DNA from 2 places in the Paenibacillus sp. LC231 genome. Region 1 is predicted to be linked to the other one. Evidence: predicted binding sites of a transcription regulator. Region 1 holds the regulator's gene; the other holds the start of a gene.
What was found. Region 1 encodes Rex, which represses fermentation and respiration genes when NADH is low (regulators of the CRP and FNR family bind a similar motif). Its sites were predicted from a motif close to TTGTGAAATATTTCACAA; they were not measured.

Region 1 (4,852 bases):
ATCACAGACTTGCCTTCCTTCTTAATATGCTGGACCAGGCCTTGCAAATTTGTATCCGGAGCCAAATCAAGATTCAAAGTAACGGTATTCTGTTTAATATCTATATGTGAATCCTTCACGCCGTCATATTGTGACACAACATTGGCCAGCGGATTTTGCAAAGCCATCTGCCGATACAGAAACCATCCGCCAAAGAGAACCGATGCTGAGATCACGACAGTCAGCACGATAGGTACAATGCGTAGTTTCATGAAGTTCCTCCTTCATTTCTGTATGAAATTTTGTCTATCATGCTGCAACACAATAATACATATAACAACGATATATAGGGATGCATGTAGTTTATATGCTCATTTTGTACAAGTATGAGTATATCACATCTTATATACTTTTTCATGCATGTCTGTGAAAATATTTAGAACAGTTTTTCCATATTATTTCTGAATACGCTTACAATTATAGAGAAATAAGAGAGGAACCCGCGAATATTAAAGGGCCCCTCTCTCCTTCTTATTTATTGATTTGGAAGAATAATGTCATTACCGATGGTGTTACCGTCTTGAAAACGATAAAACCGATAACCGCGCTGACCGTTGTGTTCATACTGCAGCTGCCAAGCATACTCGCCCTCATACATTCCAGGCAGCAGCCGCTTAATTTCTACGCCAGGCAATTCGTTATAAATCTGATCCCGCATCTGGTCTTCAGACAACCCCGTATTCAGCAAAACGGATTGGACAGCCTCGGCACCTGCAACAGGTACGTTGTCATCCGTAAATTTCACCCATACCATACGGTCTTGATTGTCCTGATCCTTCCCGCTTATCACCCAGTAGTTATTGTCCTCGCCCCACACCGATTTATAGGTCTTCCCGGACGTAACCAATTGGCCATGTTGTTTGGCGGCAGCAATTGCCATTCTTTCTTCATTCCAAGCATCTTTCATCACATATGAATAATAGAGCTGTAAACCAAGCAGTAACAGCAGCACGCCGGATACACTCAGCAATATCCACTTCGTTTTTTTCTTCAAATCCGTCTTCCTCGCTCCCCTTGATTATTCCCTAGAGGGTTGTAAGACGCTCAAAGGCACGCTGCGCTTCCCGGCGGATACGTTCCTCATCGAGAGTAAGACTCGCGCCATTCTTCACTACCTGCTTGCCGTCAACCCATACATGCTCAACATCCTTCGCACTGGCGGAGTAGATAGCATGAGAAATGTAATCCGTCTTCGGAAGGAAGTGCGCCTGATCCGTGTTCAGTGCGATCATATCTGCCTTCATACCTACCGCAAGCGTACCAATATCCGTAAGGAAGGCTGACTTGGCTCCATATTCTGTACCCATCCGAAGCGCTTCGGATGCTGGAATTGCGGTTGGATCCCCGCTTACTCCTTTATGGATCAGTGCGGCCAGCCGCATCTCTTCAAACATATCCAGATTATTATTGCTGGCAGGTCCATCAGTACCCAAAGACACGGTGACCCCGGCTTTCAGCAGTGCAGGCACGCGAGCGATGCCGCTGGCAAGCTTCAAATTGCTGCCTGGATTATGCGAAACCATAACTTGATGTTTGGCCAGAATTTCGATTTCTTCATCGGTTAGATGGACGGCATGCGCAAGCAGCGTTGGACGGGAGAACATGCCAAGCTTCTCTAGATGGGCAACAGGGCGAAGTCCGTAGTCATTTACATTTTGAGCTACTTCCGTTTCCGTTTCGGACATATGCGTATGCAAAGGCAAATTCAAATCATGTGATGCTTGCACGAATTTTTCGATGAAATCCGGCGGGCACGTATAGGGTGCATGCGGTGAGATCATCGTCGTAATCCTACCGTCAGCCTGACCATGCCAGTATTTCGCGAATGCAACCGCCTCATCCAGCTTCTGCTGCTGCACCTCAGGCGGACATAATCCGATGACACCGCGTGTCAGAACGCCGCGCATGCCTGAGTCCTCCACTACCTTTGCAACCTGATCCATATGATCATACATATCCACAAATGTCGTGGTTCCGCCTTTGATCATCTCCAGCACGGAGAGTGAGGTTCCCCAGTATACATCGTCGGCCGTGAATCTGGCTTCCATCGGCCACATTTTTTCCTGAAGCCATACCTGTAGTGCCAGATCGTCGCCATACCCGCGAAGAAGCGACATGGCCGCATGTCCGTGCGTGTTCACCAATCCAGGCAGGAAAAACAGTTGGGTTCCGTCGATGATTTCTGTTCCCTCTTGGACAGTCGGCTCTTCTTCACCCAGGTAGGTGATCCGGTCGTTCTCAACGACCATATATCCGCGTAACACGGATCTGCCTTCCTCTAGTACTGCAAACGTTCCGTTTTTAATCATCCACTTCGTTGTCGTCATGTGCTGCATCCTCCTTGCCGTTATCCAAATAATAGGCCAAACTCTGCAAATCCGTAGTAAAATCTGCCGTATGAATCCGGATATGGGCTGGAGCTTTCAGGATGGTCGGTGCAAAATTCAGGATAGCCTCGATGCCTGCCGCGATAAGTTGATTCGCTACATTCTGCGCCTCAAAATCCGGAACGGTGATAATCCCGATACGAATGCCGTACTCATGAACCGTCTTCTCCAGCTCCTCCATCGGCTGTACGACCAAATTGTTAATTTTCATACCAACTTTGGGAGAATACGAATCGAAAACCGCCACAATCTTCATATTGTCCTTCAGAAATGCATTGTAATTCGATAATGCATGTCCAAGATTACCGGCCCCAATCAATGCGACATTGATCTTCTGGTCCAGCTTTAGAATCTGGCGAATTTTCTCGATCAGATAAGATACGTCATATCCGATCCCTTTCCGTCCAAAATCACCGAAATACGCTAGGTCCTTACGAATTTGAGCAGGATTGAGGTCCAGTTTCTGCCCCAGTTCCTGGGAGGAAACCGTGGAGACCTCCCTTTTCTGAAGCTCATTCAAATAGCGCAAGTATACAGGTAATCTGCGGACCACGGCTTCCGAAATTTTTTCCGATTTCATGCATGCTCCCCCTAATAATAGGTTAATAACTACATTTGTTTGTGCTCGTTCATGGTTTCACTTTATTCAGCTTGGTTCTCTATGCCTGCCTCTTCCTGCAGCCATTCCGAAATTCGGGGAACGATCCCCTCTGTCGGCATGTGCTCCATCTTCGGTCCAGGCAAGGAATATAAGAAATACTTCCCGTAATAGGATTCAATGACCCGAGTATCGTAGACGATGACAATCCCCTTATCCTGCGCGGTCCGTACCAGTCGGCCAAATCCCTGTTTGAAGCGAATGACCGCTTGCGGAACCGAAAGCTTCATAAACGGGTTCTTCTTCTGCTGCTGCAGAAGCTCGCTCTTGGCTTCGACCAGAGGGTGATTCGGCGGTTGGAACGGCAGCCGTACGATGGCGAGGCAGGTGAGCGCCTCACCGGGTATATCTACTCCTTCCCAGAAGGAGCTGGTGCCCAGCAGAACCGAAGCGCTGCTATCCTGGAATCTCCGGATTAACTTGGTACGGCTGGTTCCGTCCATCCCTTGTCCCAGTACCGTAATATCGCTGGATCCCAGCGCCTCCTTCAAGGGCTCATGCACCTGACGCAGCATGCGGTACGAGGTGAACAGGACAAGCATGCGACCATGCGTTGCGATGGCCGTATCAGCCAATGATTGCACAAGTGTATTCACAAAGAGTGCATCCCCGACCGAGCCCTTCACGCTCGGAAAATCGCGCGGCACAACAAGGAGAGCCTGCTCCCTGTAATTAAACGGGGACGGCAGCAGGACCGTGTTCAGGTTGCCGTTATCTGCCGCTTCCTGAAGACCCAAATTCTCGATCATGAACTGAAACGATTTGTCCACCGACAAGGTCGCCGATGTCAGGATCACGCTTTGTTTTTTGTCAAAAAACAATTCCTTTAAGTGGGTGCTGACATCGACGGGCACCGCATAAAGCTGCAGCGATTTGCCGCGGAAGTTGCCGTTCGCCTCCATCCAGTATACCGTACCCTCATCGTTCAGCGACATGAAGGTCCTCAGGTCCTCGCGGTGTGCCGCCAGGTCCTTAAACAGACCCGATAGGTCTGTTAACAGACTGTCCGCGCTGTAGTCGTCCAGATCTTCCTTCATTTCGGCAATCAGCTTATCACCCTTGCGAACGACATCGCCCAGCGTCAGATGAATTTGATGCTCCAGCTCGGCCAGCGAATTCCAATCCTTCGGCTTCTTCAGAGGCGATAAGCGAAGCGAGAATTGACCGGCATCCCCCGGAGTCGCGTCTCCGCGCTCCGGAAGCAGTCCGAACAATTGATCGCTGAGCCGGTCCCAATTCTCTTTGACGGTGATCAGATCCGGATAAATCCGGTCGATGACGGAAGACCACTCGGCAGCCTTCTCATGGGATGACGCTTGCAGCAGCTGGCGAAGAGCCGGAAGCTGACCGCTGCGGCTGTCTTTGTACATACGGGTCAACGTGTGGACAACCGAAAAATATTTCATCTGCAAGCCAAGGTGCTTGCCGGCGACGTCCTCCAGATGATGCGCTTCATCGATGACGAGACGGTCATAACTAGGAAGCAGCTGGTGATTCGCTTTCACGTCGGTGAACAGCTTCGAATGGTTCGTAATGACAACATCCGCGATGCCCGCTTCATGTTTGGCCCTGTGATAATAACATTTGCGGAACCATGGGCAGGCACGGCCCAGGCAGGAATCCGAATCACTGGAAATGGTCTCCCAGAAATCCCCTCCGCGACCGCCAAGGTTCAGCTCCTCATCATCCCCGTTCTCCGTCTGGGTCAGCCAGACCAGCATCTGCGCCGCGGTGATCACATCTTCCTTCGGGGTATGAAAATCTCTTC
Region 2 (4,852 bases), on a different contig from region 1:
CCAGCGGGATACCGGACGCTTGACCCGAGTCACCGTGCTGGACAACGGACCGCTATTTGCCCTGGTCGAGCTGGTGTTCGACGTGAAGGGACTAAGCTACTATGCCCTCCACATCAAGATGTTTGCCAACCAGCCCCGGGTCGAGGTGTCCGTCCGCTTCCACAAGGACAGCGTCTGGCTGCCGGAAAATGTCTATGTGGCTTTGCCGTTCTCCATGGGCACTGAAGCCGAGTTATACGTGGAAAAAGCCGGTTGTCATTTCCGCCCTTGGAAGGATCAAATTCCCGGAAGCTGCCTGGATTACACCAGCGTGCAAGAGGGAATATTCTGGCACTCGGCTATAGACCGGGAAGCGCTGGCCCTGTCCATGACGGACACGCCGCTTGTACAGCTGGGAACGCTGGAGCACGCGCCTCGTCAGCTCCACACCATGCAGCCGGCGGACAGCCGTCCTTCCACGTATGCCTGGATATTGACCAACTACTGGGAAACCAACTTCAAAGCGACGCTTGGCGGCTTCTATGAGTTCCGTTATGCGGTAGAGCGGCATCGCCAGCTGGACCCGGAGCAGGCTGCGAAGACCCTGCACGCTTCAACCGGACAATTCACGGTACACCGAATTAAATAATTCATGATGAAAAACAGCTGCCCTGGTTTCAAGGCAGCTGTTCTCATTATGAAAGGGAGGATGGCGCTTAAGCCGGTCTCTCTGTCCTTATTATTTTTTTGCTCAACAAAACTACGTCCACGCCCACATGAATCCGTCGCGATCCCAAGCAATCCGTCCGCCATGCAGTTTGCGGAATGCCTTCTTCACGTCTTTGGACAGCGAGGCGTTTCCGTTTTCGTTCACGAAAACAAATTCTTCCCCGAAGTTCTCGCGTACATAGCGGATGGCCTCCGTCTGATACAAATTACCCGTAAACCGGATTTCCTCCACCATCCATTCGGCCACCTGCTGCGCTGTATATGTCATTAACATCGTTCCCTTCTGTATACCTTCACTTATTATAACAGAATGGACGATGGAATCGATTTTTATGAAAACGGCAGACTACATCAAAATCATGGACAGCAATAAAAACTGGACGGAACCTACAATCTCGATGATTCCGACCTTCATCGGTTTCATTATTTTTCCGGAATACAGTAACGTCTTAATGAACGGAAATAGGAATGGCAGACACATCCATGGATTCCCGAAGAAAATCGGCAGAACCAACATCACAGCATGATATAATTTTGCGTATACGGTCCAGCGTCTGTTTTTGCGTTCACGGAAGACCGATTTGACAAAGAACACGGTCCCCGTAAAATAAAGGAAATTATACCCAATGACGGCGGCAAGGATCGGATCGAAACCACCGCCTCCCAGCATATAAGCAGCGGCACCTCCGGTACAGAACAGCAGAATCGCGCAAATATCATTTAACAGCGCACGCTCCGATTTCTGAAGGACATGCCAAACATTCACCATGATCAGGATGAGCAGCACAGGTGCAAACCAGAGCATCATCGGTTTGAAGACAAGCACCGGAATGAGAAACGCAATAGCGATAAGGGCATAAACGATCCCCCAGGATAACCATGTTTTACGTTGGGATGTTTTCTTTAAGGATTGCAGAAACGGATAGGATGCCATATATAAACCTAACCACGCCAAAAATAGCGGAAGGTGCAGAAGCACCGGCTTGGCGGCCGCCATTCCTATGATATAGGGTACGCTGACCATAGCCCAGCCACCATGCTCCCGGGGTATGACAAACCTCGTCTTTTTCATGTGTCTCTCCCTCTCCAATCCATAGACTCATACCCGGTACGATCCATATCTTCAGCCATTCGAACAACGGCCAGGCGGATGATAAGTAATATCGCTGAAGGTGCCCACATACTGAACGATGTCACCTGATTCGTCCTTTACCGCGTTAATCGTTAGCAGCTCCAAGTACTCTTCCCCGTTCTTCCTGCGGTTCCAAATCTCCCCCTGCCAGCTTCCGTGTTCCATGATTTCAGACCACATCGCCTGATAAAACGCCGGTGTTTGTCTTCCGGATTTCAACACGCTCGGATTCTTGCCAAGTACTTCCTCCTCCGAATATCCGGTTAACTTCGTGAATGCCGGATTGACGGCATTGATCTTTCCGCTTCGATCCGTGACCAATATCCCCTGGCCGGTGGAGTTAAACACCTCGGATTGTACGGAGAGTTTGTCCTGATAGTACATCCATACCACAATAACGAAACTGGCAAGCGCTACCTGCGATAAAGCCATGAATCCAATGGAATACTGCCCTGTCGCCGAATGGATAAAGGAAAGCATCAGCGGCGGGAAGAATCCGCCAAGACCGCCCATCATGGACACGATACCGTTCACAATGCCGGCCTGCTTGTTGAAATAAAGGGGCACGAGTTTAAAAATAACCCCGTTTCCAAGTCCGGCACCAACGGCAATGGTTAAGCAGCCGGCCGTATACAAGCCAATGGACGGAGAGAATGCCAACAGGATGGCCGCAGCCGTGAGCCCTATGAATACGCCCATTAACAAGAACAAAGGTTTAAACTTATCTGCAAGCCAGCCGCCTACAGGACGTAATATTGTTGCTACCAAAATGAACCCTGCCGTCCGCATCCCGGCATCCACCTTCGCAAGCTCGAAATGGGTAACCAGAAAGTTCGGCAAGTACACCGTAAAAGCTACGAACGAACCGAATGTAATAAAATAAAAAAGAGAGAAAAACCACAATTTTTCATTTTTATATACACCCTTGATCTGTTCCATAATCGGTGTTTTTACTTTAATTTCTTTACGGTCGCCTAAGATTACATTTAGCACGGCAAAGATCAGCAGCAGAACCAAATACAGCTGGACGGTTTTGGACCATCCGATCTGAGTCGCGATGACCGGTGCAGCAAACGTGGTAATGGCGGTGCCGATGTTGCCCATCCCGTATATCCCATTTACGAGTCCGAGCTTCTCTTTCGCATAATATTTAGGCAGTGAGGTCACGCCGACCGAGAACACGGCCCCCCCGATCCCAAGGAACAAGCCGCCGATTACCAAATGCGTAAAGGAGGTAGCCGAGCTGATAAAATAGACCGGAAACAGCAGCAGGATAAAGCTGGCGATAAAAACAATTCGTGCTCCCACCACATTGGCATAATAGCCAAGCGGAATCCGGAGGACCGAACCCAGCACCACCGGAATAGCCGTCAGAATAGCGAGGCGGTCGGCCGTAATGGAGATATCCTCGCGAATAAACGGCAAGAGCGCGGAGATGATGACCCATACCATAAAGCCAAGCACCAGATTCATTGTTTGCAGCGGAAGCTGCACCTTTTTGATCATTTCCATCACCTTTTCTAAAGCGTAATGAATGGCATATTGATCCCCAGCTCCTATTGTACGTGCACCCATTCACAATGCTAATAGGGAAGTTCCCTGAATCTCTCCGGGGAACTTCCCTATTCCTTTAAGCAATGACCCTTTATTGCGCCCTGTTGTATAGGTAAGACTAAAAATCCAGCAATTTTTTCTTCAGCGCATATTCCACTAACTCCGGGCGGCTTTTCAAATTCAGCTTTTCCATAATTTTGGCCTTGTGAGCCTCCACCGTCTTGACCGATACGAACAGTTTTTCCGCAATCTCCTTATTGCCATAGCCCTTGGCGATTAGAGGCAGGATCTCAATCTCCCTTTTGGACAGGCTGTTAAACGGATCCTGCTCCGCGCTCTCACTATCTTTCTTAATAAACTCCCGAACCAGGGAGGTCGCCATCTGGGGATGAATATAGGTCCCTCCCTTATGCACCATGCGGATGGCGGAGATTAATTCATCATCCGGCGCATTTTTGAGCACATAACCTGAAGCCCCGTTTTTTAAAACATGAAACAGGTAATCGTCATCATCATACATGGTTAGAATCAGAATTTTCGTTTCCGGAAATTCGCTGCTGATCTTGCCGGTCGCAATCAGCCCGCTTTCGCCGGGGGGCATGCTTAAATCCATCAACAGCACATTCGGCCGATGCTTCGCCACCATGGTGTAAGCCTCCATACCGTCTGCCGCCGTCGCGACAACCTCCATGTCTTCCTGGTAATTCAGAATCATGGAAAATCCGCTGCGGACCACGGCATGATCATCCGCAATCACAATTTTCACGTAACCATCACCTCCGGCTTGTCGTCACCATTCGTAAGCGGAACGTTGAGCTGAACCGTCGTACCCTCACCGGGAGCGGACAGCAAAATAAACTGACCCCCGACGAGCTCCGCGCGTTCCCGCATCCCGTACAGCCCCAATCCGGTTCCCTTGGCTTCATCAATGACCATATTAAACCCAACTCCACGGTCACGAACGGTTAGCTGAAGGTAGCCATTCACTTCGCATAATCGTACATGCACCTCGTCCGTTCCTGAATATTTCATGGCATTCAGCACCGCTTCCTGACATACCCGGTACACAACCGTTTCAATCTCGCTGCCGTAGCGGGCTGCCGCTAACTCCGCAGAGAACTCAACAAGCACTCCGTAATTCTTCCCGATCCATTTAAAATGGGAGCGGAATGCAGCCTCAAGCCCCAAATCATCCAATGAAGCAGGTCTGAGTTCAACGGATAAATGCCGGATGTCATCCAGAAGCCTGGTTAAAGACACCTCGGTCTGATGCAGCTTCTTGAGCACATCCTCGCCTACATCCATATATTTAACGACACGCAGGTCGACCAGTGAGCTGAGCAGCTCTTGAGCCACGCTATCATGGAGTTCGCGGGATATCCGCTTACGCTCGTCCTCCTGTGCCTTGATGACATATTTCAGCATATTCGTCCGCTGCAGCATTTCCTGTGTTTTCTG

Region 2: AK95_RS30860 (nitrate/nitrite transporter) is a predicted target of Rex. The motif match lies at 3,404-3,421, and genes of this name have one in related genera.

The regions. Positions count from the first base shown of each region.
Region 1 covers NZ_JFOM01000005.1:253,485-258,336, forward strand. Annotated here, with positions in the region: gene AK95_RS02735 (hypothetical protein) at 1-251, opposite strand, end outside; gene AK95_RS02740 (cell wall elongation regulator TseB-like domain-containing protein) at 515-1,033, opposite strand; gene AK95_RS02745 (amidohydrolase) at 1,065-2,366, opposite strand; gene AK95_RS02750 (redox-sensing transcriptional repressor Rex) at 2,341-3,006, opposite strand; gene dinG (ATP-dependent DNA helicase DinG) at 3,069-4,852, opposite strand, start outside.
Region 2 covers NZ_JFOM01000056.1:96,441-101,292, reverse strand. Annotated here, with positions in the region: gene AK95_RS30875 (glycoside hydrolase family 38 N-terminal domain-containing protein) at 1-628, shown strand, start outside; gene AK95_RS30870 (DUF6953 family protein) at 740-976, opposite strand; gene AK95_RS30865 (YwiC-like family protein) at 1,055-1,780, opposite strand; gene AK95_RS30860 (nitrate/nitrite transporter) at 1,832-3,346, opposite strand; gene AK95_RS30855 (response regulator transcription factor) at 3,513-4,160, opposite strand; gene AK95_RS30850 (sensor histidine kinase) at 4,157-4,852, opposite strand, start outside.